Regions from separate parts of the Paenibacillus sp. IHBB 10380 genome, predicted to be linked through region 2. Evidence: a T-box and tRNA genes for the amino acid it is inferred to sense, from the RefSeq annotation. Region 2 holds a T-box; the other holds one or more tRNA genes.
The links. A T-box is a leader RNA that pairs with one kind of tRNA and senses whether it is charged. The one in region 2 lies ahead of pheS (phenylalanine--tRNA ligase subunit alpha), so its partner is inferred to be a tRNA-Phe.
Positions count from the first base shown of each region.

Region 1 (16,711 bases), 540 kb from region 2:
TACAAACAGATAGGTATGGAAGATTGGTATCACCCCGCTGCCTATCGCATGGTCTATGAGCGATTGCTTCAGGTTTTCTCCAAGGATCAGCTTTATGTGAGCCAACAGGGATTTGAGCCTTAGAGCATACAGAAGATGAAGGCATGATTGTCGTTCATAATCCGAGCGACCACTTTCATATGTTGGATTCCCCAAAAATACATTGCATAATATGTAGAGTAGCCTATTATTCGTTTCCACGGATGATAGGCTACCTTTTACAGAATGGACTCTGACCTTATCCTCTGGGGAGTTTTATTCCCATCTCCACTTCAATCAAGCCTCTTTATTTTCGTTTCAAGCTACGAATCCTTTTTTTTGTTTCTGGATCCACGCGGTAAGACTCTGTTATTTTTTGCAGAGCTTTGTTGTATGTGAAATCGTCCAGTGAATTGCTATTCAAGTATGTCATAGTAGGTTCAGGCAGCTTTACATAACAGATTGATACTGCCCAAGCGACCGCCATTTTCACATAATATCCCTCATGTTTAGCATTGTCCAGTAGCTGTAACACTCGACTAATGTATTCTTCTTCAATGTAGAAATTAAGAAGCATGACTACACCAAAACGTATATCATATTCATTTTCAGACGACAGATACGGCTGCAAAAAATCCCATACTTGTTCCATATTCGTTTTAGTGAATTTTAGCCCTACACAGAAACTATCGCATACTGACCAATTATCAATTTTAGGCACAAACTTAGCCACATATTGCAAAATTTCTTCAATGTCTGCTTTTACATAACCAATAACCATGCCCTGTAGCATGATTTCCTCAAAATATTCACTTTGAGCATGTTCTATATAGATACGCCAATCTCCCTTTGCGATTTTTTTTGCCAATTTACGCAGCTCCGGCAGACGAACCCCCACAACATTATTAACATTCGGGATAAGTGCAGAGGCGAACTTTTGATACTCCTCATCCACCAATTCAAATATCTGTACTCTAATCGTTTTGTCCACTTCATGTACTCCTTGTCGCTTAATTTCTACTTATTCAAATGAGATGGTCCACAGGTATATAGAAGCAACTGAACCCAGAGGTGAATATCTTAGACGATATTCTTCAAACTGCTCTTGTGAAAGTTCACTTAGACCATACAATTTCATCATTCCGCGGCGAATGGCTATATCCCCCCAACTGATTACATCAGGGCGTTCCATTGCATTAATAAGCATCATTTCTGCCGTCCATTTACCAACTCCATTTAAGGTTATCAATTTCCTGACGACCTCGCCATCTGATAGAACATACAGTTCATCCAAATCAAATGCGCCTTGTTCAATCATACGGGCAACATTTTGAATGCAAACCGCCTTTTTCATCGTCATCCCACATCGTTGGATATCATCGGCTGTCTGTATGGCTATATTTTGCGGAGTTATCTCACCAAATCGATCCTGTATCCTTGTCCAAATCTTGTGGACCGCCTTCACAGAAATAAGCTGGCCTACAATGGCATAGACGAGCGCCGTGAACAGATCGGGAATAATGACACGCTCAACCTTGCCCATTCGAGCTATCGCTACCCCCAGTGTTACATCCACGCTTGTAAGATAGTCCATTTCTTCTTGTCCATATTCAAAATATTTTGTTTTAACGGTTTGCATCGAATTCCCCTCTGTATATCTGCTATTCCCTAGTGGCAATCTCGAGACCTCCCACTTGATATCTATATACTCACTGATTAATTACTATAGCATTACTATACCTCACCAGGCTCCAAATGTACGTATAGCCGAATAAGATAGCAAAGTAACGAAATTCAATCTCATAATATAAAAAAGATGACTCCTGAACCATTCAGAAGTCACCTCTCAGTCGTTTATATAGCTTTGTTAGTCCATCCTATGTTCACAACCAGAACACCGTTCAAGGGACCATTTGCGCCCCTTTGAACAGTGACGTTACCTGTATTAACGAAGATTCGGAATGTCTACCTCTGGATTCGTATCGACTTCGTAGTCTACGCCGTCGGTTTCAAAGCCAAAGAGTTGGAAGAACTCCTTGCGGTACCCTTCCAGATCAGAAAGGTCATACACGTTATTCGTCTCTAGCTCTGACCACAACTTCGTGACCTCAGCTTGAATTTCCGGCTTCATTTCCCAATCATCAACACGGATTAAACCTCTTCCATCTACAAGCGTCTCCTTCGATCCATTATAGAGTCGATCAGAGAACAACCGATACATTTGCTCGATACAGCCTTCGTGGATACCCTGTTCCTTCATAACTTTGTAAAGAGCAGCAATGTATAAAGGTACTACAGGGATAGCTGAGCTGGATTGTGTTACGAGTGCTTTATTCACTGACACAAATGCGCGTCCGCCGTGAGTTCCAAGCTTCTCGTGAAGTCGTTTCGCTGTTGCTTCCAAATCATTTTTGGCATAACCAATCGTTCCTTCACGATATACAGCGTGTGTAATTTCTGGTCCAATATACGAATAAGCAACGGTAGTTGCACCTTCTGCTAGCACACCAGCCTGTTCAAGCTCATCTATCCACATTTCCCAGTCCTCACCGCCCATTACAGCAATCGTTTGGCGAATTTCCTCTTCACTCGCAGGCTCGATCGTTGTTTCCGTTACTTCGCCATTGTGGAAATTGACGGTTTTATTCGTATAGGTTTCACCAATCGGCTTAATGACAGAAGAGAATGTCTCGCCTGTTTTTGGATGTGTGCGGCGCGGTGATGCCACACTATAGATAACCAAATCAATTTTTCCAAGCTCGGTGCGGATCAAATCAATCGTTTTTTCTTTAATCTCATCGGAGAAAGCGTCTCCCACGATACTGAATGATTGACGGTTAGCTTCTTTGGCAGCTTCCTCAAACGCAGCGGAATTGTACCAACCTGCAGAAGCTGTGCGTGCACCCTCTGCAGCTTTGTCGAAATAAACGCCGACCGTGTTAGCCCCAGCAGCAAATGAAGACACGATTCTAGAAGCCAGTCCATAGCCTGTAGAAGCGCCTATCACAAGCACATTACGTGGGCCTTCGATAGCTGGTTGGGATTTTACATAGTCGATTTGACGCTGTACTTGTTTAGCACAGCCTTCCGGATGTGCAGTCGTACAAATAAAGCCTCGTGTTTTAGGTTGAATAATCAAATTAAGTAATTCCTTCCTATAGTAAAATTTTCTAGTATTCCTTGATGCAGAACATTTATATCCTATTTTACCGATTACCCGCGATAAAGCAAAGGGGGAGCGTTGATTAAGGAGAATATTTTTGAGATTTGAGCCATTTTTAAGAGCACTCCTTTATAAAAAGACTCTTGAGCAACTGCAGCTCAAGAGTTTTTATCAGTAAATAGCTTATTCACTTAACTATTCCATAATGGCTTCATCGTTGCTAATAACAATTTGTGCTTCAAATACGTACGCATGATTCATGCCAACCACAGTCTTGAAAAAGCTCAAAGGAACAAAAGCGTTATTCCCAACCAATTGTGGAGAAGCCCCTAATTGAATAGAAGTCGCACTGGAATTCTTGTAGTTATCCTCACCTATTTTTAATGAAGCAACCTCACCAAACATAATACTCTTCAGCTTATTATTCCAAGTAAGGTCATATTCTAGAGCTTCAGCAATGGCTCGAAGTGGAACCATAACCGTCCCACCTTCATTGATGAATGCTGCTGGAGCTTTGATTATTTTGTCATTCACGACGATCTCCATAGTAGAAACATCTCCAATCATTGTAGACATTTCCTCATCCGTTAATTGATGAATGGGAGGCACTTCTTTTTCGAATAATACAACAATTTTCGTTGGAGTTGTTTGTGCTGGAATACTTCTTGTTGATATGCCGTATGAAACAACAAGTTTTCTGTTTGTGAGTTCACCTTCAAAAGCCTTCCCATCCTGGGACACCACTGTGGTCTGATCTGATTTATTCAGCTGCAGCGAATGATCAGCGCTAACCAGATCCTTGTCAAATAAATCTACCTTTATATTCTCATCTTTAGGATGATTAGCTGTAATAACTTTAACATTGTATTGAGCTGGATAAATTAAAATCATCGGTGCATTTGCTTCATAGTAACCGGTAATTGTGGAGCCCTCAGCAAGTTCAATTACATTTGCTAGATAGGTGTCAGTAGATATTACAAAGTTGGCTATGCCACCCTCTGCATTTTCAACTAGCACGTACTTCGTACCTGCAACACCTTCAACATCACTTATTTTCTTCACCGTTCCTGTGAAAGAATTGTAATATGACTGATTTTCTACCTGTCTGTCACCTATAGGCATAGTTTCATTTATTGACATAATTTCTTTTATAGGCACAATTTCCTTAGCTTGTACCCCATTGTTACTAGAGGGTAAATCATTGGCAGCGTTAGCTGTTACTGCGAGGAGAGAAAATACAGCCAGAGATAATAAGCCTGCAAATAACTTTTTAGAAATTCTAATAAGAAACGAAAAAGAAGAGGTCACTTGTACCCCTACCGTTATTATTAATAGTTCATATATTCTTCTAGTTACAGATCATTGCTGAATTACGGTAATTTACATCTCTAATAAGAATCAAGTATATTTACTAATAACAGAAAAAAGGTTTATAAAATCGCTTCGAAAAGCAATCTTATAAACCTTTTTTGTATACCGATGGCCGGACTCGAACCGGCAAGCCTCTCGGCACCGCATTTTGAGTGCGGCGTGTCTGCCAATTCCACCACATCGGCGTAATTCATGGTGCGCCCTAAGAGATTCGAACTCCTGGCCTTTTGATTCGTAGTCAAACGCTCTATCCAGCTGAGCTAAGGGCGCATATTTTATTAATTAATTAATGCGGAAGACCAGACTTGAACTGGTACGATAGTCACCTACCGCAGGATTTTAAGTCCTGTGCGTCTGCCGATTCCGCCACTCCCGCATATTAAATTAATGGAGGCGCCACCCAGATTTGAACTGGGGATAAAGCTTTTGCAGAGCTGTGCCTTACCACTTGGCTATGGCGCCGTACAAAAATGGAGCGGACGACGGGAATCGAACCCGCGACCCTCGCCTTGGCAAGGCGATGCTCTACCGCTGAGCCACGTCCGCATATAATGGCTGGGGATATAGGATTTGAACCTATGCATGACGGAGTCAAAGTCCGTTGCCTTACCGCTTGGCTAATCCCCAACATTAGAATTAATGGGGCGACTGATGGGACTTGAACCCACGAATGCCGGAACCACAATCCGGTGCGTTAACCCCTTCGCCACAATCGCCATATTATTATCTACATCATAGTGAAACAGAACAACTCATTCAAAAAAATGGGGCGACTGATGGGACTTGAACCCACGAATGCCGGAACCACAATCCGGTGCGTTAACCCCTTCGCCACAATCGCCATGTTATTATCTACATCATAAATTTCTTTGGCAGGGGCAGCAGGAATTGAACCCACACCAACGGTTTTGGAGACCGTTGTTCTACCTTTAAACTATGCCCCTATAAAAGAAATGGTGGAGGATGATGGATTCGAACCACCGAACTCGTAGAGAGCAGATTTACAGTCTGCCGTGTTTAGCCACTTCACTAATCCTCCAAAACAATGGTGCCGGCGAGAGGACTTGAACCCCCAACCTACTGATTACAAGTCAGTTGCTCTACCAGTTGAGCTACACCGGCGCACCAAATATTCAATTTACAATGAAAATGGTGGCTCGGAACGGAATCGAACCGCCGACACAAGGATTTTCAGTCCTTTGCTCTACCGACTGAGCTACCGAGCCATATTGAAATATCACTACTATAAAAATGGCGGAACCGACGGGATTCGAACCCGCGATCTCCTGCGTGACAGGCAGGCATGTTAGACCGACTACACCACGGTTCCACATATTCTATTCCTTAGCAAAGGAATAATTGGTTGCGGGGGCAGGATTTGAACCTGCGGCCTTCGGGTTATGAGCCCGACGAGCTACCGGGCTGCTCCACCCCGCGTCATTTACAAAATATTTAATTTCATCCATATATCCAGTAGAGGATCGTATGGTGGAGGCTGAGGGGATCGAACCCCCGACCCTCTGCTTGTAAGGCAGATGCTCTCCCAGCTGAGCTAAGCCTCCATTAAATAGATGAATATTATCATATCACATATATCGAGTTTAAAGCAAGCTTCTTTTCGATATTAATAAATATGGTGACCCGTATGGGATTCGAACCCATGTTACCTCCGTGAAAGGGAGGTGTCTTAACCCCTTGACCAACGGGCCTAAAAGTTTTACGAAGTAAAGCTCGCTTCGTAAGCATAAATACTATGGCGGAGAGAGAGGGATTCGAACCCTCGAGACGCTTTTGGCGCCTACACGATTTCCAATCGTGCTCCTTCGGCCAACTCGGACACCTCTCCATATGGCTCCCCGAACAGGGCTCGAACCTGTGACAACTCGATTAACAGTCGAGTGCTCTACCAACTGAGCTATCAGGGAATATAACTATTATTCAAGGTTTAATCCTTGAAAACTAGATACGAAACGAATTTGCAATGTTAAAACAGCATATGCTTCCGAAGTAGTTTCACTTCATGAAACTTTTAGGATAAGCCCTCGACCGATTAGTATTGGTCAGCTCCATGCATTACTGCACTTCCACCTCCAACCTATCTACCTCGTCGTCTTCAAGGGGTCTTACTAATTGGGAAATCTCATCTTGAGGGGGGCTTCACGCTTAGATGCTTTCAGCGTTTATCCCGTCCGCACGTAGCTACCCAGCTATGCTCCTGGCGGAACAACTGGTACACCAGAGGTGCGTCCATCCCGGTCCTCTCGTACTAAGGACAGCTCCTCTCAAATTTCCTGCGCCCACGACAGATAGGGACCGAACTGTCTCACGACGTTCTGAACCCAGCTCGCGTACCGCTTTAATGGGCGAACAGCCCAACCCTTGGGACCTACTTCAGCCCCAGGATGCGATGAGCCGACATCGAGGTGCCAAACCTCCCCGTCGATGTGGACTCTTGGGGGAGATAAGCCTGTTATCCCCAGGGTAGCTTTTATCCGTTGAGCGATGGCCCTTCCATGCGGTACCACCGGATCACTAAGCCCGACTTTCGTCCCTGCTCGACTTGTAGGTCTCGCAGTCAAGCTCCCTTCTGCCTTTGCACTCTTCGAATGATTTCCAACCATTCTGAGGGAACCTTGGGGCGCCTCCGTTACTCTTTAGGAGGCGACCGCCCCAGTCAAACTGCCCACCTGACACTGTCCCCGAACCGGTTTACGGTCCTAGGTTAGAACCTAGATACGATCAGGGTGGTATCCCAACGGCGCCTCCGTAGAAGCTTGCGCTCCTACTTCTCAGGCTCCCACCTATCCTGTACAGATCGTACCCAAATCCAATATCAAGCTGCAGTAAAGCTCCATGGGGTCTTTCCGTCTTGTCGCGGGTAACCTGCATCTTCACAGGTATTAAAATTTCACCGGATCTCTCGTTGAGACAGCGCCCAAGTCGTTACGCCATTCGTGCGGGTCAGAATTTACCTGACAAGGAATTTCGCTACCTTAGGACCGTTATAGTTACGGCCGCCGTTTACTGGGGCTTCGGTTCATAGCTTCGGGTTACCCCTAACCACTCCCCTTAACCTTCCAGCACCGGGCAGGCGTCAGCCCGTATACTTCGCCTTGCGGCTTCGCACAGACCTGTGTTTTTGCTAAACAGTCGCTTGGGCCTTTTCACTGCGGCCCCCTCGTGCTATTCACACTACCGGGGCACCCCTTCTCCCGAAGTTACGGGGTCATTTTGCCGAGTTCCTTAACGAGAGTTCTTCCGCGCGCCTTAGAATACTCTTCTCGCCTACCTGTGTCGGTTTGCGGTACGGGCACCTTCTCCTGGTTAGAGGCTTTTCTTGGCAGTGTGAGATCATGACCTTCGCTACTATAATTTTCGCTCCCCATCACAGCCCAGCCTTCATGATGTGCGGATTTGCCTACACATCAGCCTCACTGCTTAGACGGACACTTCCATCAGTCCGCGTCACTACCCTGCTGCGTCACCCCATTACTCATAACGGATTACGGTGGTACAGGAATTTCAACCTGTTGTCCATCCACTACGCCTTTCGGCCTCGCGTTAGGTCCCGACTTACCCTGAGAGGACGAGCCTTCCTCAGGAAACCTTGGGCTTTCGGCGGATCAGATTCTCACTGATCTTTTCGTTACTTATACCGGCATTCTCACTTGTATGCTGTCCAGCGCTCCTTACGGTACACCTTCAACCTGCATACAACGCTCCCCTACCCCTGATGCAAAGCATCAAGCCATAGCTTCGGTGGCGTGTTTAGCCCCGTTACATTTTCGGCGCAGAGTCACTCGACCAGTGAGCTATTACGCACTCTTTCAATGGTGGCTGCTTCTAAGCCAACATCCTGGTTGTCTGTGCAACTCCACATCCTTTCCCACTTAACACACACTTGGGGACCTTAGCTGATGGTCTGGGCTGTTTCCCTTTCGACAATGGATCTTAGCACTCACTGTCTGACTCCCGGAATTCGAGTCTATGGCATTCGGAGTTTGACTGAGTTTGGTAACCCTTGCGGGCCCCGCACCCAATCAGTGCTCTACCTCCACGACTTATTTCCGAGGCTAGCCCTAAAGCTATTTCGGGGAGAACCAGCTATCTCCGAGTTCGATTGGAATTTCTCCGCTACCCCCACCTCATCCCCGCATTTTTCAACATGCGTGGGTTCGGGCCTCCAGTGCGTGTTACCGCACCTTCACCCTGGACAGGGGTAGATCACTCGGTTTCGGGTCTACGTCCACGTACTAAAATTCGCCCTATTCAGACTCGCTTTCGCTGCGGCTCCGGCTTCTCACCTTAACCTTGCACGGGAACGTAACTCGCCGGTTCATTCTACAAAAGGCACGCCATCACCCATAAATAGGGCTCTGACTTTTTGTAAGCACACGGTTTCAGGTTCTATTTCACTCCCCTTCCGGGGTGCTTTTCACCTTTCCCTCACGGTACTGTTTCACTATCGGTCGCTAGGTAGTATTTAGCCTTAGCAGATGGTCCTGCTAGATTCATACGGGGTTTCACGTGCCCCGCACTACTCGGGATCCGTCTCGGAGGGATTAGACTTTTGGTTACAGGGCTTTTACCTTCTATGCCGGGCCTTTCCAGACCTCTTCACCTAACCTAATCCTTTGTAACTCCATGTGAGACGTCCCACAACCCCAAAGAGCAAGCTCCTTGGTTTGGGCTGTTCCGCGTTCGCTCGCCGCTACTGACGGAATCACTATTGTTTTCTCTTCCTCAGGGTACTTAGATGTTTCAGTTCCCCTGGTCTGCCTCTACATTCCCTATGTATTCAGGAATGAGTAACTGCGAATTACCACAGCTGGGTTTCCCCATTCGGACACCCCCGGATCAAAGCTTGCTTACAGCTCCCCGAGGCAGTTTCGTTGTTCGCCACGTCCTTCATCGGCTCCTAGCGCCTAGGCATCCTCCGTGTGCTCTTAGTAGCTTAACCATTTCGCTCATTTGTTGCGCTGTCCGCTCTCTTGTCCGTTCATTTCATCTATTGAGTGAACCCATTAGAGGTTGAAATGAACTCCCAAAGGATCGATCATCACATCAAATTCGCTAGCTACCTTTACACTTCATTCAATTCATAATGAGTTGAATGTTAAATATAAAAGAATGTTCTAAATCGTAAATTCGTTTCGTTATCTAGTTTTCAAGGATCAAAGTCATTTCTACAAGAGAAATAACATAGTTGAAAGATTGCTCTTTCAAAACTGACAACGAGTGAGGAAATATTCATGGAATCTATTGTTCCATAAGTCTTATCTTGACTCTTAGTTGAATGTTTCCGTTGCAGGAAACGATTCTCCATAGAAAGGAGGTGATCCAGCCGCACCTTCCGATACGGCTACCTTGTTACGACTTCACCCCAATCATCTACCCCACCTTCGGCGGCTGGCTCCCTTGCGGGTTACCCCACCGACTTCGGGTGTTGTAAACTCTCGTGGTGTGACGGGCGGTGTGTACAAGACCCGGGAACGTATTCACCGCGGCATGCTGATCCGCGATTACTAGCAATTCCGACTTCATGCAGGCGGGTTGCAGCCTGCAATCCGAACTGAGACCGGCTTTGGTGGGATTGGCTCCATCTCGCGATTTCGCAGCCCGTTGTACCGGCCATTGTAGTACGTGTGTAGCCCAGGTCATAAGGGGCATGATGATTTGACGTCATCCCCACCTTCCTCCGGTTTGTCACCGGCAGTCTGTTTAGAGTGCCCACCATAATGTGCTGGCAACTAAGCATAAGGGTTGCGCTCGTTGCGGGACTTAACCCAACATCTCACGACACGAGCTGACGACAACCATGCACCACCTGTCTCCTCTGTCCCGAAGGCCGCCACTATCTCTAGTGGATTCAGAGGGATGTCAAGACCTGGTAAGGTTCTTCGCGTTGCTTCGAATTAAACCACATACTCCACTGCTTGTGCGGGTCCCCGTCAATTCCTTTGAGTTTCAGTCTTGCGACCGTACTCCCCAGGCGGAGTGCTTAATGTGTTAACTTCGGCACCAAGGGTATCGAAACCCCTAACACCTAGCACTCATCGTTTACGGCGTGGACTACCAGGGTATCTAATCCTGTTTGCTCCCCACGCTTTCGCGCCTCAGCGTCAGTTACAGCCCAGAGAGTCGCCTTCGCCACTGGTGTTCCTCCACATATCTACGCATTTCACCGCTACACGTGGAATTCCACTCTCCTCTTCTGTACTCAAGTCACCCAGTTTCCAGTGCGACCCGGGGTTGAGCCCCGGGATTAAACACCAGACTTAAATGACCGCCTGCGCGCGCTTTACGCCCAATAATTCCGGACAACGCTTGCCCCCTACGTATTACCGCGGCTGCTGGCACGTAGTTAGCCGGGGCTTTCTTCTCAGGTACCGTCACTCCAAGAGCAGTTACTCTCCTGAATCTTCTTCCCTGGCAACAGAGCTTTACGATCCGAAAACCTTCATCACTCACGCGGCGTTGCTCCGTCAGACTTTCGTCCATTGCGGAAGATTCCCTACTGCTGCCTCCCGTAGGAGTCTGGGCCGTGTCTCAGTCCCAGTGTGGCCGTTCACCCTCTCAGGTCGGCTACGCATCGTCGCCTTGGTGAGCCGTTACCTCACCAACAAGCTAATGCGCCGCAGGTCCATCTGTAAGTGACAGATTGCTCCGCCTTTCAACATTCTCTCAGGAGAGAAAATGTATTATCCGGTATTAGCTACCGTTTCCGGTAGTTATCCCAGTCTCACAGGCAGGTTACCTACGTGTTACTCACCCGTCCGCCGCTGAGTATTAGGAGTGCAAGCACTCCATCAACTCCGCTCGACTTGCATGTATTAGGCACGCCGCCAGCGTTCGTCCTGAGCCAGGATCAAACTCTCCAATAGAATTGAAAAGAGCGATATGCTCATTTTGAAACAAACTGGCGAGAATTTGCATTCTCTACCAAATGATTTCTCATTTGTTTTGACTTCACTTTCATGAAATCTTTACTCACTCGTTGTTCAGTTTTCAAAGATCAATTTCTCTTTCGTCATCACCAGTCATTCTCGGCGACAACTTCTATATCATATCATGCCATCCATTATTTCGTCAAGAGTTATTTTTCAATAAAATTTTTCTTGATTTGCTGTTATGATCTCAAAATCATCATATCTCGTTTAATGGGGCGAGTTATAATTTATCACAGAATATATAACGGAGTCAAATTATTTTTTAAATTATAAACATTGGCAATAATTAAGGGGATTACCACCAATGTTCCTTACTTCATACATCCTTAACACCTTCATTCTATCTTTGCTTGATACAGAATGTTCTGATTCCCTCGTATATTACTATTCCGCACAATAACCTCTTTGACAAAAGAGTGGTACACTAATTTACGCAAAACGAGCGGCAACTCTGTACTCACGGACATTAGCTCAGGATGGTGTATTAAATCTTCAATACTCCACGCTTGTATTCGACCACTCAATATACGTAGTAGTAGTACAGAACACTGCGCCATCTTGGACATGACGGAGAACTCGCATCCTAACAGAACTAGCTCAATTCTTTGCTCAACAGTTTCCTTGCTTACCGTTAATTCTTCATATAATTTATGAACAGCAGAATTCAATCCCCTTACCTGCTCCCACACATAAGAGCGTGGAAGAATACCACGTTCAATAAGTTCAATCCTAGCCCAGTGATGCAGTGACTCCATGACACTGTGATAAGCATCCATAATACGATGCTCTTCCATATAACGCTTAGCTTCTACATACAACCATAAGAACCGCGAAAACTCTAAGAACATCATCTGGTCACGAAGCTGTTGTTCAAAACTCTGGAATTCAAGACGAAGCTTCAACAGATCACCTTCATTATCCAAGAGAATATCACCCTCTAAGAGGTATTTCACCACATCTTCTTTGTCTCCAGCAATTAACCACTTCCGAAGTTCTACTAAGTTAGTATGAAGAATTTCGCAGCGGCTGTCTTGAATAATCGTATGTTCAACCTTTGAATATCTAGCTCTCGGTTCATGCACGACTAATATTTGATATTCAAAGTCATAGAGTAATGCTCCATGATCACGGTATCGGATTTCATGATACGCAATACTCCCTATAGTACTTTCATCAAATATTTCCCTTTTAAAAAACAAATCGGGTTGCTCCACAGTTCCCAATCCCCTCCATACTTCTCTTGGCGTAAATAGGCCAATTCAGTTATACTTAATTACTTCTACACATATATACAAGTTCCTTCTTTAATAATCTCAACTATTCTAATGATAGGGGATCATATCATGATATTTAAATCTGCTAAAATCAATGCTTTTCGCTTATGGGGATTACTTTTAACTATGATTGGGATGGGCCTTATGGTTCTAGGAACGGGAGGTATTGTATTCTGGGGACATACCGGCAAAGTGTTTGCAGGCATCGGCCTTGTAATCGGACTTATAGCTATGGTTGGAAGCTTAGCGATCTACTTCTGGGCTGGTATGTTATCTACTAGCGCAGTTCAAATCCAATGCCCCGAATGCGACAAACTCACAAAGATTCTAGGTCGTACGGATCGTTGCATGTTCTGTAGAACGATGCTGACACTCGATCCAGATAAAGCTAATATTTCAGCCGATTTACTGCTAGATCAGCGTGCTCAAGAAAATGTATCTGATCCTAATGCGACTAAAGCACCGAACGAGTCGCTTTCCAAATAAGTGACCTAAAACTCAGAGGATTATCCAATGATTGAATCAACAGATCGATCATCACACTTAATTCATATTTCAGCGTGATATAGATAATTAAATTGCTTCGCGATTTCAAAAGGCCAGTATTCGTTCACCTACGAAAAGGATTGAAAGTTTATACTTTCTAATATTAAAAAAACGGGCATCCTTAAATTTAAGGACGCCCGTTTTTTATTGACCTAAATTATTGAATCATATTATGATTTCCGAATACATTAAGGAGCTACACCCTTCAGTACTTCCCACACCTGTTTGTTAGAAAAACTTCTGTTCCAAGAAGCAATCCCTCCAAGATTCAATGATTTCACTAAATCTACTCTGGCCTGTAATGATACTTCATCTTCTATCCATATTTTCTTGAGTATACCCTCTTCCGTGTATTCAACATAGTTTTGTTGGGGACTTTCCAGATAGCTTGGTGTTAACTTCTTTGTGCGGATAATTTCTGCAATACTGTCCATTCCCACAGATTTGGAGCTAACCTTTGTTTTTCCATCTACCATTTCCTCAGACCAAATCCGTGTATAGAGCGGTATCCCTAGAATCAATTTCTCTGGTGGAACATGATCTTCTGTTATTATTTTTTGTAATGCTGCCTCTACCCACGGAAGTGAAGCTACTGAACCCGCTTTGGGACTAGCTGCCCAGTGCTCATCATATGCCATTACGATTAAGTAATCAGCAACCGATCCAAGAGCTTCTCGATCTAGAAAAAGTGACCACATTTCACTCTTCGATTTAGGGGTAACATCTACAGAAATAATTAACCCCCGAGCTTCTGCTAAAGGTTTAATTTCACGTACAAATTGGGATATGTTATCCCCATCTTTCGTATATACATTCTCGAAATCAAGATTAATGCCATCTAAGTCATACAGTTCTGCATACTTTAGCATCTGATTAATAATATTAATTCTACTCTTAAATTTAGACATGGCTTCGGATGTCAAATCGGGTTCAAAGCTATTACTAAGTAGTCCCCATACTTCCATCTTCTGACCATGAGCCCATTTCACATAAGAAGAATCGGCCTGGCTACGAACATTCCCTTCCCCATCAATCATACTAAACCATGTAGGGCTAACCACATTCACTCCAGGTAATTTCCCTATTGAATTCGGGTCAGGTTTCCGCTGATATACAGCCTCCCATACCAAATTAACAGGCTTCCCTTTCCAGCTACGTTCTGCTCTTGTAGTTTTCTGAGCTGGAACCTCAATTACCTTATTCTTACCCATTACGATATGTTTCTTCTCCATGTAACCTGCATACCCATTATCAAGTTGTACAAAATCCCAGTCTTCATCATTGGTTTTCCATACCCGAAGCTCCGTATCATTAGACACATCAGTTAGAATCGGAGAATGGATTGAATGATCTTGACGTATTGCTATCGTCTTGTCAGGCTTGCCAGCATCTACCTTGCCCATAGGGATAGTCTCCCCTGCTCGCATCAGTAAAACCGCGCCCGTATTAGCATCTTCATGAATTTTAATGCCATACAGTTCTTTTAGAGGCTGGAGAGGCAAATATAACACCCCCTCCGTTTCTTCTGGCGCAAACCTAAGCTGGATAGATTGATTATTGACTTCAGCTGTCTTCTTATCAGTCTTCAAATGCATTAACTTCGCTGGCGTGGTCAGAATGATAGATTTCGACTCCAATTCATAACGAATATTAGGGTCAACCACCTCTTGTAGCACAGGTAACGGCAACATTAAATTATCGCCAGTGCCTACGGCAGAATACTCTAACAACTCCCCTTTTACAAAAATAGGCTTGTTAAGCCCTTTCCAATCAGGCTCAACATGCTGTGAATTAGGTAACTGTTGCATTACGATGTAATAGGCTGATACAGCAAGCAAACATACAACTAACAATAGACTGAAACTGCGTTTCCCCGTCCTTCGACGCCCTTGTGTTGTTCTTCTCAATCTTATAATCCTCCGTGTGTCATCAATTGTAATCATCTTCTTATAACAAAAAAACGCGAGGAATCCTTCCTTAGGAGTCCGCACGTTCCTCATAAACACACCATTAAAGTTACTTACAAACTTGGCAGACCCCATAAAGTTCCATCCGCAAACCTTTAATCTTAAACCCTGTAGCTAATTCAGCCTCATGCTCCACCGACTCTAATGAAGGGTACATGAAATCTTCAATTTTACCACACTTCTCACAAATGACATGATAGTGATCTGTTACATTTGCATCAAATCGACTAGAGTCATCCCCATATGTCAATTCACGAACCATTCCAGATTCCATAAACATTTTGAGATTATTGTAAACCGTCGCTACACTCATGCTTGGGAACTTAGGCTCTAAAGCACGGTATATTTCATCCGCTGTTGGATGGCTCATCGATTCCATCAGATAGTCCAAAATGGCATGACGTTGGGGTGTGATCCGGACTCCGGAAGTTTTTAATTGTTCCAATGCATGTTGGACACGCGTTGCCATCTAACCCACCACCTTATTTAGATCATTTCGAAATATATAGTGAAAGCCTTACTATAGGATCTTTAGTATCATTATTATTATATTAATGTTATTATCTGATAATTGTCAACGAAACCTCTCTCATTGGTGGGAGTAGTTGTTTGGTTTTTTACCATTTTCAGTATTTGTTCACAACTAAGTCACTATTACCTTCAATGCTAATGGAGTGCTCCCCCGTGCCAATAATCCCTGTAATCGTCTTGTTATCCAATATTAATGTAGGCATAGTTGTTTTAATCTCCCCATAGCTTATAGATCCCATAATTTCATAATCTCCAGAATAAGGAAGATAAAGTTTCATTTCACCGACTGCGCTATAAATGTTCCAATCGCCTCCAATTTCACTAGAAGACGTCTTCACTCTGCCATTCAGAGACTCTGCCTTCAGACTCCTTCTAACTTCTTTAACATCAATGTTCCCATTTTTAGTTGAAATATCAGTCTCACCTAATGCTCTCACTACAGATAGATTACCCACTTGGGTGGATAAACGAAGTGAACGGGTAATATCCATCGCTTCCATATTTCCCTGAGAAGTCATTAAATCAGCAGAACCATTAAGATTATTAACTTGAATAGCACCATTCGAGGTTGAACCCTTCACATCACCAAGGACATCCCTAATACCGATCTTGCCATTGGCTGTCTCCAATGAAATATTCTTAATTGCCTCAACATTCCGTAGTGTAATATCGCCATTCATGGTGCGAATTTGAAAATTAAATCTTCTATTCTCAGGGAGTGTGATATTTAAATCCATGCGCGGTTGGCGCTTACCCGATTGTCCGTAAGGCTTTCCTAAGGTCTCTACTTTAATCGTTTTTCCTTCTGAAATCTGTACTATAGACTCCTTAAATATTTCCTTAGCCTCAGGACCGGTAATTTGGTCAACCCACACTTCTGTATCAACTTGC
Region 1 covers NZ_CP010976.1:4,051,527-4,068,237, forward strand. The annotation lists gene UB51_RS18315 (SPL family radical SAM protein) at 1-123, shown strand, start outside; gene UB51_RS18320 (DNA alkylation repair protein) at 326-1,009, opposite strand; gene UB51_RS18325 (DNA-3-methyladenine glycosylase family protein) at 1,040-1,657, opposite strand; gene fabV (enoyl-ACP reductase FabV) at 1,964-3,157, opposite strand; gene UB51_RS18335 (stalk domain-containing protein) at 3,377-4,489, opposite strand; tRNA gene UB51_RS18340 (tRNA-Leu) at 4,656-4,737, opposite strand; tRNA gene UB51_RS18345 (tRNA-Arg) at 4,746-4,822, opposite strand; tRNA gene UB51_RS18350 (tRNA-Leu) at 4,843-4,928, opposite strand; tRNA gene UB51_RS18355 (tRNA-Cys) at 4,941-5,014, opposite strand; tRNA gene UB51_RS18360 (tRNA-Gly) at 5,024-5,098, opposite strand; tRNA gene UB51_RS18365 (tRNA-Gln) at 5,105-5,179, opposite strand; tRNA gene UB51_RS18370 (tRNA-His) at 5,193-5,268, opposite strand; tRNA gene UB51_RS18375 (tRNA-His) at 5,318-5,393, opposite strand; tRNA gene UB51_RS18380 (tRNA-Trp) at 5,423-5,496, opposite strand; tRNA gene UB51_RS18385 (tRNA-Tyr) at 5,507-5,591, opposite strand; tRNA gene UB51_RS18390 (tRNA-Thr) at 5,599-5,674, opposite strand; tRNA gene UB51_RS18395 (tRNA-Phe) at 5,703-5,778, opposite strand; tRNA gene UB51_RS18400 (tRNA-Asp) at 5,805-5,882, opposite strand; tRNA gene UB51_RS18405 (tRNA-Met) at 5,913-5,989, opposite strand; tRNA gene UB51_RS18410 (tRNA-Val) at 6,039-6,114, opposite strand; tRNA gene UB51_RS18415 (tRNA-Glu) at 6,187-6,261, opposite strand; tRNA gene UB51_RS18420 (tRNA-Ser) at 6,307-6,398, opposite strand; tRNA gene UB51_RS18425 (tRNA-Asn) at 6,402-6,477, opposite strand; rRNA gene UB51_RS18430 (23S ribosomal RNA) at 6,583-9,512, opposite strand; rRNA gene UB51_RS18435 (16S ribosomal RNA) at 9,881-11,436, opposite strand; gene UB51_RS18440 (nucleotidyltransferase-like protein) at 11,838-12,716, opposite strand; gene UB51_RS18445 (YgzB family protein) at 12,846-13,262, shown strand; gene UB51_RS18450 (glycosyl hydrolase family 18 protein) at 13,511-15,229, opposite strand; gene perR (peroxide-responsive transcriptional repressor PerR) at 15,339-15,758, opposite strand; gene UB51_RS18460 (DUF4097 family beta strand repeat-containing protein) at 15,916-16,711, opposite strand, start outside.
Region 1: it has a tRNA-Phe gene. The T-box ahead of pheS (phenylalanine--tRNA ligase subunit alpha) is inferred to sense a tRNA for this amino acid. The anticodon was not compared.

Region 2 (13,561 bases):
ACCTGTTGCTCTGAAGCCGCGATCTCTTGCTGCCAAATATCCAGCTCTTCTTGTAGCTTCAATTGCTCAACATTCCAGACGGATTGTTGCCTTGTTAGTTCTTCATTCTGATTTTTCCAGGTATGGAGATCTTGGTTAGATACCTGTAGTAATCCTTGCACCTCTTCATATTGTTTAGTGAGATCGACTAATTCGCTCTCAAACGATTGACATCTACGCTTAGCTTGCTCATGCAACTCTTTCTGAACAGTGAGTTCATCATGAAGTGATTTCATTCCCGCTTCAAGGGTCTCATTCTGCTCGGTACTTTCTAGAATCCTTGATTCTAGTTCAGCAATCTCTTCGCTTCGTTTGTCTGCAAGCATCTTCCACGATGTTAATTCAGCCGTTAATTTGTGTACCTCACCTTCCAATTTACGGGAAGAGTCACTATACTCACCAACCGTCTTCTCTAAAGATTGACGTTTACTTTCAGACTTTGTTAAATCATTCTTTATTTGATTCAATTCTGTTTCCAGCTTCGTAACTTTACTTAATAGGGACTGTTGTTCAGTCTTCGAAGCCTGTTCACGATGTACAACCTGCTTATGCTGTTCGGTCAATTGAGTATGTGCCTCTTGACTCTTCTTTAAATCCTGCTCCATATTGCGAAGCTTCACCTGTTGCTGCGAATGATTACTTCGTAATTCAACCATTTGCTTGTCCAAATTCTGAATATTCTGTTTGTGCTTCTGCTCCTGACTCGCCTGACTCTGCACTAACTGATCTTTCTTAAGACTCTCCTCTTTAAGAAGAGACTTATGCTGTTCAAGCTGCTGCATTAGGTCAGCCTTATCCTGTTCAAGTTGCTGTAGAAGTTCATCCTTAGCCTGTTCCAGCTGAGCATAAACTCCCCCTTGTTCCTTGAGCTTACTCTCATATTCTTCCTGCTGCTTCACGAGCCGTTCCTGTTGTTCCACGCGTGTTGCCTGAAGCTGAGAGATCTCAACCCTTAATTCACTCCGCTCACCCGTCAATAATTTCACTTCTTGACGGACTTCCTGCGTTTGAATAGCCTCCTCAGCCATGTGAACAGCTGCTAGCACTGCAATTTTAGGTGTATCTAACCGCGAATGATTCTTCGATATGCTGTTCATCCTTTCATCCACGTAACTAGCAATTTTTTTCATATAATCTGAACTACTTCCAACCAGTTTATAAGAAGTCCCGTAGATTTCCACGGTGACACGTGTACGATCAGGTATATTCACTGTTTCGCCCTCCTTCTCATGGGTGTTTATTCTCGCTGTCCATTTATCATGAATAAGTTCTTATATCCTATATTTACTAGGAAAAAAAGTCACACCGAATCTCTATTTCTATGGATTCGATGTGACTTCGTTTAATTCCTGCTATTTTCTTAATTCAGCTGCAAAAGTTTGTTCAAGAGCTGTAACAACATGACCATGCAACGTAGTCACTTCCTCATCTGTCAACGTACGCTCCTGATGACGATATACAAGTGAAATCGCTACGCTCTTCTTGTTATCGCCAAGTTTACTGCCTGTGTACACATCGAATACTTGCACAGTCTGCAGCAAATCACCTGCGGTTTCACGGATCAACGCTAGAAGAGCACCCGCTTCTACCTGCGAGTCTACAACTACGGCGATATCACGCACAACAGATGGATAGCGAGGCAATTCACGATATCTTACATCATAATGAGTATAGTCATAAAGAGGTTGAAGCAATATTTCTGCCACGTAGACATCTTCCAGACCTCGATCAAGCTGAAGCTGAGGATGAACTTGACCTAGAGTCCCTAATAATACCTTACTCCCCCCATTGTTCTCCAAATAGATGGAAGCTGATCGACCTGGATGATAGCCCTCAGGCTTATTAGCAACATAAGATATGGACTGTTGAAGACCCAGATGCTCAACCAATGTTTCTAGCGCACCCTTAAGATCAAAGAAGTCTACCTTCACCGGATTTACATTCCATTGCTTCTGCCCAAGGTTCCCACTAAGAAGAAATGCAAGTACGGGTATTTCCTTCGGTTGCGTCGTTATTCGTTCTTCCTCAGAGAAAAATACATGACCCATCTCAAATAATGCCAAATCCGATTGTTTGCGGTTGACGTTATATGCCATAGCATCAAGTAATTGAGGGATAATACTCGTACGAAGAACACTACGTTCCTCACTCATAGGCATAGATAATCTAACAGGTCTACTTCCCTCGGTTAACGCGGGGAATACAGCCGCCTGATCAGGGTGAGTAAAAGAGTAACTCATTAACTCCTGCCATCCTCCATGCGTTAGTAATCTACGTAAATCACGTCTTAAAGCTTGTGGCTTCGTATATGCACCAGGCGTTGTTGGTCCTTGAATAGGTGTAGTAGGAATATTGTCATACCCATATAAACGAGCGATCTCTTCTATAATGTCAACGTCACTTCTAATATCGCCACGCCGTGTAGGCACTAGAACTTCGACCAAGCCATGTGCTGTATCCGCACAATCGAAATGGAGGCGAGTCAAAATCGTTTTCACTTCCAACAGTGACAATTCCGTACCCAATACCCGATTCAATTTATCCAGTGTGATCGAAATACTAAGCTCTTGCGTAGGGGTAACTGTGGTTTCAACTACACCTTGATGTACCGAACCGCCGGCATGAACAGCGATTAAATAAGCCGCTCTGTTCAATGCAGAAATAACTACACCCGGATCGACTTCTTTCTCAAAACGTAGGCTCGCTTCAGAACGAAGACCTAATTGACGCGAAGTTTTACGTACTGTACCTCCATCGAATTTAGCCGATTCTAACAGTATATTTACTGTCTTCTCCGTAACTTCAGAATTAGCTCCACCCATGACACCGGCAAGCGCTACTGGCTTCACACCATCTGTAATCAATAGCATGTGAGGCTCAAGCTTCCGCTCTTGTCCGTCCAAAGTCGTTAACGTCTCTCCAGCTTGGGCTAAACGAACATCAATTGCCCCGTTCGCAAGTTTATCAGCATCAAAAGCATGAAGGGGTTGGCCATATTCAAGCATGACGTAATTCGTAATATCTACAATGTTATTAATTGGGCGTACGCCTGCGGCCATAAGCCGATTCTGCAGCCACTGTGGTGAAGTCTTAATGGTTACATTTGTAATATATCTAGCAGCATAGTGGCTACAATGATCAGGCGCACTAACGCTTACTGAGATATGATCTGCAGCTGCATCACTAACTTCCACAAGATCTTTCTCAGGCGTTGGCATCTTCACTTCGCGTCCTAGAATAGCTCCTACTTCGTAGGCAGCACCACGCATGCTAAGACAATCAGAGCGATTCGGTGTTAAATCGAATTCTAGTACATAATCATCTAGACCCAGCACCTGACTTATCGGGGTACCCACCTCTACAGATTCTGGAAGCACTAGAATTCCTTCTTGTTGTTCTTTCGGAAGCAACTTGTCATTGATACCTAATTCTTTAGCTGAACAGATCATACCGTGAGATGCTGCACCACGTAGCTTCGCCTTCTTGATCTCCATACCTCCAGGCATGACAGCTCCCACGAGGGCTACAGGAACCTTCTGACCCGCATCCACATTCTTAGCCCCACACACAATCTGTAAATCCTCGTTCTGTCCTGCATCTACGATACAAATATTTAACTTATCCGCATCAGGGTGTTTCTCCTTGCTCTTCACGTAACCGACAACTACCTTGTCTACGCCCTTATTGCGGTTCTCAATCTCATCGATTTCTATTCCCGCACGTGTAATCTGTTCAGCTAAATCCTCAGCCGTAACATTATCTAGCGCAACATATTCCTTTAACCATGCCGTTGATACCTTCATATCTATCTCCCTTCCTTCTTGTCGAAATTAGATCCGTGCGAATTGCTTTAAGAAACTCATATCACTATTGTAAAAATGACGAATATCGTCAATTCCATATTTCAAAATGGCAATTCGTTCAACACCCATGCCAAAGGCGAATCCACTATACTCTTCCGGATCATAACCACCCATTTCAAGCACCTTCGGGTGAACCATACCGCATCCTAGAATTTCAAGCCAGCCCGTATGCTTACACATCCGGCAACCACTTCCGCCACACTTCACACAGGTAACATCCACTTCAGCACTAGGCTCTGTGAATGGGAAGAAGCTAGGACGCAAACGAATTTGAGTGTTAGGACCGAACATTTCTTGCACGAACTGCTGCAATGTTCCTTTTAGATCACTCATACGAATGTTCTTATCAATAACAAGGCCCTCAATTTGATTGAACTGGAAAGAGTGAGTCGCATCATCATCATCACGACGATATACCTTACCAGGGCAAATGATTTTGACTGGAACCTCACCTTCCATCGCCTGCATTGTACGAATTTGTACTGGAGACGTCTGAGTGCGCATCAATAACTCCTCAGTAATATAGAACGTATCCTGCATATCACGAGCTGGGTGATCCTTAGGAAGATTTAATGCCTCAAAGTTATAATAATCCGTCTCCACTTCAGGTCCTTCAGCGATGCTATAACCCATGCCAATGAAGATTTCTTCCATATCCTGAATAACCTTATTGAGAGGATGGATAGCTCCTTGAGTCATTCTTCTACCTGGCAACGTAACATCCACTTGTTCAGCTTGAAGACGTTGTTCTGTTTCTGCCCGTTGAAAAGCGTTCTGCTTAACCTCAATGACTTCCTCAATCGCTGCGCGAACCTCATTGCCGACTTGCCCTAGAAGAGGTCTTTCTTCAGCACTTAAAGAGCCCATTCCTCGCAAAATCTCTGTTAATGCGCCCTTCTTACCCAAATATTTCACACGTAAATCGTTTAATGTTTGAGGATCTAACACATCCTGCAAATGGGCCAACGCCTCAATCTTTAATTCTTTTAACTTTTCTCTCATAGCCTTTCATGCCCCCTTGATTTCACTTCATTTCAATGAATAATGAACATTCATAACCCATTCCTGCTACAAATAAAAGCAAAGCATTATAACAAAAAAGGCCTCTCCTCCCCAAAAAAGGGACGAAAAGACCGTGGTACCACCCTTGTTAGAAATCATGCTCAGTAGAAGCAAAATAGCCTCTGGCTTCTGCCTATCCAAACATCATTTTCTCACTTTAAACGATTATAACGGATCGTGAACCGATATCCTCTACGCTTACCCTATAATTTAAAAAGTCTAAATTACGAACAAGTTCAAGGAACTGCTCCGGAGGGAACTTCGGTAGCCTGTATCTGTAGAAACGCTCTCAATCTAAAGGCGTTTCCTCCCTGTATAGAGGCACTACTTACTCTTCTCCATCATTGCATTTCATTAATAACAAAAACACACTCTATAGACCATTATTATATGCATAATTGTGAATGCTGGCAAGTCTAGTTCGCTTTTCAATCTTAAAATTATTCTTATATTGAGTATAGAACCTACAGCGCTTCAAGGTCTTTACGAAGCATGCGAATTTTCTCCATTCTTGTAGCATTCTCCTGTTCCGTTCCTTCCTCTTCATTCAGCAATCTTGAGAGCTCCCACGCTAATTCAATTCTTTCATTGTCATTGGATGAATTCCCTACCCGTGACTGCCCCTTCATAGCGATAGATTCTTCCTCTTCTTCAATCGTCCCTTCGAACAACTGTGGCACATGCTCGCTAGATAGCATCAACAATCGATTCGCTAGCTTTCGTACAAGCATTCGGTCATGGGAGACGACAACAAGTGCGCCAGGGTATCCTTGAAGTACATCTTCAATAACTTCACGTGTCGATATATCTAAATAATTCGTTGGTTCATCGAGTACAAGCAGATTGGCCCCACTGAAATAAAGCTGTAAAAAAGCTGCCCGACATCGTTCCCCCATACTTAAGAGTCCTACCTTCTTGAATACATCCTCACGCGAAAAGAGAAAGCACCCTAGAATGGTCCGTGCATGAGTCTCCGTCATATCTGGTAAGCATAACAAGGTTTCCAGTAACGTCTGTTCATCATCCAAGCCATCTAGTTCTTGTGAGAAATAGCCGATCTTCATCGCTGGATGATGCCGAACTTCGCCTGTAATAGGAACTATATGCCCCATCATCAGCTTCAATAGCGTCGATTTCCCTGTACCATTAGCCCCTCTAACCGCAAGCCGATCCCCTCGAGCAAGGACATAATCTAACCTGTTAAACAAAGGACTATGTCCCTCAAATCCATAAGTAACCTGCTCAAGTCTTACTAGATTACGTGCAGCAAAAGAACCCGCCCCCATCTGCATATTTAATTTGGAACCATTTCGTGGTTTCTGTACACTCTCTGCATCAAGTCTTTCCATTTCCTTCTGCTTAGCATGATAACGAGAAGTGTTCTTCTTCGCTTTCGCTTTATAATAACTAACCGCACTTGGCATTTCTTGTTTAGATGCTGCGCTATCCGCTTTATTGAACCACTCCTGATATCTTCGTATCGATTCTTCTAGTGCTTCACGAGCCTGTTGTTGCTTCTTATGAAGTGCTTCTTGTTCCCTCAATTCTCTTTCTTTTTCACGTCGATAATCACTATAATTCCCCTTATATTTCTTCAAGCCCACTTCAGTTAACTCACAAATCCCGGTAGCCACTCGATCTAAGAATGTTCTATCATGAGATACGAACAATACGGTTCCCTCATAGTGTAACAACCATTGCTCCAACCACAACATACTAGACTCATCCAAATGGTTCGTTGGCTCATCTAACATGAGGAACTGGGGTCTGCGAACGAGGAGTGAAGCCAGACGCACTCTCGTTTTTTGACCTCCACTTAACTGGGCGAATGGAACTTCCCATAGCTCAGAGCCAATCTGAAGCATCGTCAAGATCTTCTCTAGTTCAACTTCCCACCTAAAGCCATCTAATTGCTCGTATCGTCCTATCCAATGCCCGTAAGCCTCAAGCAATGATTGACTCTGATCTAAGGAAATATTCTGAAGCTCATTCTCGTATCTTATAAGTTGCTGTTTGATCTCACAGAGTTCTTGACTGTCATGCTGAGCTGCTTGATACGTCGTTAGATCCAATAAGCCATCTCCATGCTGTTCCATAACTCCCCAGTGTTCTACTGGCAAACCACGCTCAACCGTACCTTCATTGGGCTCAACCTCACCTGTTAACATTTGAAAAAGAGTACTTTTCCCCACGCCATTACTTCCAAACAGGGCGATCCTTTCTCCTTCATAAATATCTATGTCTACATGCTCAAAACACAATTTACCATTCCATTCTTTTCCTAAACCCCTACCACGTAAGATGCTCCTCATAAATATCACCCCTTCTTAAATATCAGTAACTATAAACTTCACGGACATTTAACCCTGAAACACAAAAAAACCGCAGGCACAGGCCTACAGTGGGATGTTAAAGATGATATGGCTCAACAAAGAAGGATCGTCAGTAATCCAAAAAGGCCCTTGCCTCATGGTGACGATAACACCTGAATTGGACACACCTATCCTCTCCCCTACACACTGTAGAGACTGCCTGTTTCATTTACATGCAGTTTATAGAGAAATAGATGGTTTACTTCATCGGCGTCGTGGTTACCTCTTCTTTACCTGAATTTATTATACGCTTACATTCTATCAGGCTAAGCTCAATAGTTCAACTTAATTCCTAAATGATCATAAATTATATTTATCGTCTGCCCCATAAGTGGAAACAAGCCAGTCGTTTTCGAATTTTTTGCAAAGAAAAAACCCTTTCGCGAGAAGGGTTTTCGGTACTTTTTGGATAAAAGCGGGTGATGGGAATCGAACCCACGCTATCAGCTTGGGAGGCTGACCGCCCCCGTGTATGTATCAAGACTGCGCGTAATTGGTGCCTGATGAAAGAGGATCCTATCCCAAGTTATAAGGTTGGTAACGTCCGTCGAATCCGAAAAGAAGTTCTTGTTTCTTGGATCGAAGATAGAGAGAAAGCAGAGCTCAGATGAAAATTTTATCTACCAAAGGGAATGTTATAGAAACATTTAAGTTAGGTAACACAACCATTCATATCTGTGATGATTTTATCGTTTCTGATTTCGAGGTTGACACTGTGGTCAAAGAACTTTACGCAATTGGATGGAGGATTCTTACTCAAAGCGCAACAAAGCCTTATAATACTTTTTAGATAGGACAATCCTAAATTTGGAAGGAGCGAACATATGAACAAATTAGTATTAAGCGAAGAATTCTCACACCTCAATTATGAGCAGTCAAATTACCAAATGAACGAGATTGTTGATCCTTTTCTTTATACAAATAATAGTACCATTGAAAATCGAAAGATGATTGATCGTCGAGAACTTCCCAACTACTTAACAGCTAAGGGATATCAAAATTCACCAGTATTTCACTTCGTAGGGTTTATGAATTAATTAATACAAATCCCGATCACGGAAGTATACCAAGCTTCCGTGTGGGAACCAAGAGTTTGTTGGTAGAACGAAAGGAATTTTTGAAGTGGTGGGATGAAACGAACATCAAGGGTAGACAAACATACTCAAATTGATTGAGAGGAGAATAACTAGCCACTAAGCTCGAATATCAGCTTCAGCTATTTGCCAGAGAGTGACTTTAAAGCTTAGTAACGGCGAAACAATAAGCGGAGTGGCAGAAGTATTCACCGCCTCTAATCGTGCCAAAATTCGGACGTCAGAAGGCCCTACGTGGGTGCCTTATGCGGATATTGCTAACATAGAATGGATTGATTAAGATTAATAGAAAGAAAAACAGAGGACTACATTGGCACTATGCCTTTGTGGTCCTCTTGGATTTTTATTTAATCCTTATAAACAAAAGCGAGTCAAATTCTTGAAGTATCGTACCAGTTAGCCATACATGCAGCGCAAACGCCGCACCCCAGATGATAGAAGTTAATGAGTTCTTCCATTAGAGTTGAACAGGCTCGAGAAGGACATTACAAAATTCAAGATTTTGTGCAGATGTACCCGCGGCTACTACCAGACACTGTTAAACAATTAAAAGGCCCTGATTTTCCACTTTCGCTTTTCTATCGAAGGTGCCACACAACTCTTAATTTTATATGTACCGACTGCGATGTTTCCTGTTCTTTTTTTAGTTATACATATTTAGTATTATTTCCCTTTCCTTAATTGCTTTTCTCGCTTCCATTGCTTCTCATTTGTCTTCTTTTGGCATTGGCAATGGTACTTTCCAATCCAGGTCATAGCTCTTTTTTGCCAATTCTGAAGTAAGACTGATCTTTTGAGGGAGTTCTTTCATTTCATAACTTTGCAATTTTATTCGGATATGATTTCTGCCTTGTTCATCCTTTCCTATCATTTTAAAATCTCCACCTGTTACATCGTATATTTTGCCCTTTTCATCCTTTATAGTCCAACCAAAACGATTAATAATTTTATCTGTGTCATCATCCATTAAAATCGTATCTGCTAGATTAATATATGATATATCCTTCAAGTAAGCCTCTAGTAAAATAGTAGCGTGCTTCTCATTCTTTGGAGATGCTTCATTTAATGGTTCGTCAAGTGTTACTGACATGATCTCAATCGTTTTGCCATCCTTATCTACTCTTACAGGTTTTTCGGCAAGCTGTTTTGGCTCAAATGATACGCCCAGCTCATACGGTTCTGTTTTTTCTAAAGAATCCAATACTAGTATATATTGATGATCAGGAGGCAGTGGAGCAAATCCATACTTCCGATTAGAATGACCGTATTCTCCTACGGCTTTGCGTGGAGTATCAAGCACCCTAGTTAAATCTTTTACTTTCTCTCCTTTTTCATTTTCAATATGAAAATTCAGTTTATAATCATCATAGCGAACATAAGGATCAGCTGAATCTACTTTTCCTTTCACTTGTTTGCTTTCCTGTACTAATCTTTTCTTTGCCTCTTCCGTCCATTTCGTTTCATAATCCACACGAGCAGCAGTCGGTGAATGCATAATGCTATTTAGATTGATTTGCAGTCCCTGTGGTGTGGTATACGTCTTATCGATTGCTAGCACCTTTGAAGCCTTAATTGTTTTTTCTAAATCAAAAGGAATCTTTAAGGCCCAATTTCCTTTAACAGAGTCGATCTGATTCCCCTCGAACTGTAATAAAAGCTTCTGTTCTTCTGTTTCCCCGGGTTTTTTTAGAGTGAGATATCCGTAATTTTCTTGGATTTCTATCCCATACGTTTTAGTTTCTTTAATTACATTCCCTTTCAAATCTGTTACCTCTACGTTACTTATGTGAAGTTTATCCGGATGAATAAAGTTCTTTTGCTGATCCTTGATCGAATAAACGGCCACAATTCTCATCGGATCAGCCAATATCTCCTCTATTTCAAGAGTATAGCCCCGATCAGTAACAGAGGCATTTACCTTCTGTGAAAAACCCTCCTGTGCTGCATATTGCAGTTCTTTATCAGAACCATCAAATAAAGATTTAACATAGGCCGCAAAGGTAGGACTCACCGATATTGTTAAAAGCAAAGCGCAGCTAATTGAGACAGTAAGTACCAAAGTGCCTAGTAAACGTGACCTTTTTCTTTTATAGGCTACCACTTGGTCAGGCATCACAAAATTAGGCTGATCCAATTCTCCAGCTACCTTTTTTAGAGTTTGTGTAATCTGTTTGTCAAGATTATTAGTCATGCATGATCGCTCCCATCTCGGAAATTACGTGTGTTTCTTTCTTAACTTGTATTTTTTCAGCAATTAACTTTCTGGCCTTATGTAGCCTTGATTTTACCGTACCCTCAAACACACCAAGGATTTTTGCAATTTCAGCTATACTAAACTCTTCATAATAGTAAAGAATAACTGCAGAGCGATGCTTCGGCGTCATCAACTGAATCGCTTGCCAAATCTGTTGCTCTTTCTCCTTTTGAAGAATACTCTCCAATGGGTTTTGCCCAAGGTCAATAGAGTCCATATATTCTTCCGTTTTTTTCTTTCTACGCACCATATTAAGTGCACGATGTGTCACAATTTTCATAAACCAAGCTCGAAACGATGTCCCTTTTCGTGTATCATATCGATAAAGTGATTGATACGCTTCCCATAGTGCTTCTTGAACGGAATCCTGAGCTAGATGGTAATCATGGACGATCAAAAAAGCGACTCGAAATGCACTAGTTAAGTGAGGTTGAACAAGTGTTTCAAAATCAACTGGACCTCCTTCCTTGGGTATTGGAAAATGATTATTTTCTTGCACTTAAAAGACCTCCTCGTTTTTCCTTTCACTTCTTATTCACCAGTTCTCGTATTTTGGTTCATAAAAAGAGGAAAAAACTTTTCCCTCACTTGGGTGAACTGCTACTTGCGAGGTTATCAATAAATTTTCCCATTTAATCACATATACGAGTGCTGTTAGCTTCGCTGGTACTACCCCGATTAAGAAAAAGAATATGGAATATATTTCTTTTTTGGGGCACTTGTCGGCATTTCATCTATAGACACATCGGCAAATTCGGTTGACAGGTCAAATTGAATAAACCCATAAACCCCAAACTCATTACCTTCTTTGCTTCTAAGCCATAGTTTGAATTTCTCTTCAGCCTTTTTTTGGCGTTAGTTCAGTACGACACAGCGGAAACAATAAACAGAGCTATTAGTGAAATCACCAATCTTTTCATAATAACCGCCTATCTGAAGAAGTTTTCAGACTACATTATCTAGATGTATACTTTAAACTAACCTGTCCGTTAGCTTAATCTCGAACATAAACTACCCTTCCAAAACTGACAAGGTACGGTCCTTACATATAATGTAAGATCAATATTCATTTGGGATCATGTAAATGAAGATTATCATACGCTCAGGAAAATTTTCCTTACCGAAACAAAAAAAATACCCCACCGACCAATTAAGGTTAGCGGGGTATTTACCGATGTTTTCGGATTTCGAAAAAAAACTACACTTCCGCTGATATAATATCCTCGAACTTAATCCACTCCCAATCATCACTGGCAGCCCCTACGTTTTCCTCTTGTCGCTCCGTAGCATCGCTTGTTATACGGGATCTTACGTCCCAACCAGAAAGAACTGGTTGATCTCATAATACGAACGGGCAGGTTAGTTAACAAAGAGTTTCATCATTCATTATCTTTAACTAGTCTAGAAGATAGAAATCAGAAAGGCAAAAACATTTTAAGGAATACCATTTACATGAAAGGAAAGATCATCTAATTCCAAGAGATAGTCTTTTTGTTATTATTCTTTAAAATTAAACTACTTCATATCGTGAGTTTTTATCTTATCCAATTCTTTTTTTCTTTTCTGGTTAAGGGCTTTTCTTCCTGCACTCCATTCTGCAATAAGGAAAAGTAACCCTAATAGTAGATAAAGGATAAACCCTACAGTACTTTCGGTACGATCCGTAACAAACATCCATGTTGAAAACACAATATAGGCTGCTGGTATAATCGCTCCCCAAAAAACGTTGTTCCGAGTTGAGAAAAAGTATTGGACTGCTAATATCCCGACAATAATTAAAAGTCTATATATATCATCCATTATGGTTCTTTCCTTTCTTGTTTGTATTTTTCAATGATCAGTTTTGCGTCCTCTACGCTTATGCGATCATCAATCGAGAGATTTTTGATAAATTTGATGAATTCCTCGTTATCTATAGCGTCATTGATTTTTATTTTCTCGATTAATCTATCGAGCTTTAGCCTTACTGTTGGATAAGACACTTCATATACTTTTGCAATTTCTTTCAATGAACCTGATTTGAGTACAAAATTTTTAATGAATTCCATGTCTTCATTGTCCAAGGATAATATCCAATTCGGCACATTTCTAATATCCATATTCCCCTCCTTTTTCAATAGATTAACACACAGATTTAATAAAATCAAAAATAATTTTAATATTATTAAAATTAATATTTATTAAATGTTTAATTATTTACTTATAGAAGTTAAAGTTAAAGTTATTTTTCTTATATTTGCAGGTGGAGAGAATAGAAACACTTATAAAATGATTCTGTTTTTGGATAGTGTAAAGTTATCAATTTTCCAGATGTTTTTTTGCAGACTTGATGTTTTTCAACAGGCATTTTACGGAAAAGCTGCAGGGGTAGAGTTTGTAATTCATCCATTGTGGAGCGTTATACAGGTTATCTTCCCATACTGGTTCTCCTGATCAGGTACGTGCTGGGTTCTTTGCTTCTGCCTTATCCGTCCACACCCAAAATGTCTTAGCTTTCACATTCAATGGTTGCATCCTCCCCTTTCTTTACTCTCTTGCAACCGTTGACAAAGAGTTTCATATTTTCTCAGAGCTGCTTAGTAATGCGGATGTGTGGGTCCGATCAAATCTATATATTCCGCCCCTTGATGATTTGGGTTTGCAATCGTTCTTGATGATAGTCTGCAAGTCTTATAGATAATTGTTGGAAGTAATCAAGAATCTCATCAGTTGTCTCAGCGTTACAGCGTTCGGATCGGACAACCAATCCCAACTTAGTGGGATCCCTGTATTGCCTTGCGATATTAGAAGTATTAACGGGAAAATAACAATATTTCTATCCCGAATATCTGAAAGCTATGGACAGTCCGTAAAGAAATTCTTAATCCAAATGAAGGA
Region 2 covers NZ_CP010976.1:3,514,999-3,528,559, forward strand. The annotation lists gene zapA (cell division protein ZapA) at 1-1,250, opposite strand, end outside; gene pheT (phenylalanine--tRNA ligase subunit beta) at 1,392-3,842, opposite strand; gene pheS (phenylalanine--tRNA ligase subunit alpha) at 3,870-4,904, opposite strand; T-box leader at 5,020-5,318, opposite strand; gene abc-f (ribosomal protection-like ABC-F family protein) at 5,429-7,276, opposite strand; gene UB51_RS15730 (hypothetical protein) at 8,161-8,373, shown strand; gene UB51_RS15735 (DUF4179 domain-containing protein) at 9,137-10,621, opposite strand; gene UB51_RS15740 (RNA polymerase sigma factor) at 10,614-11,183, opposite strand; gene UB51_RS15745 (hypothetical protein) at 12,200-12,484, opposite strand; gene UB51_RS15750 (DUF2089 family protein) at 12,484-12,783, opposite strand.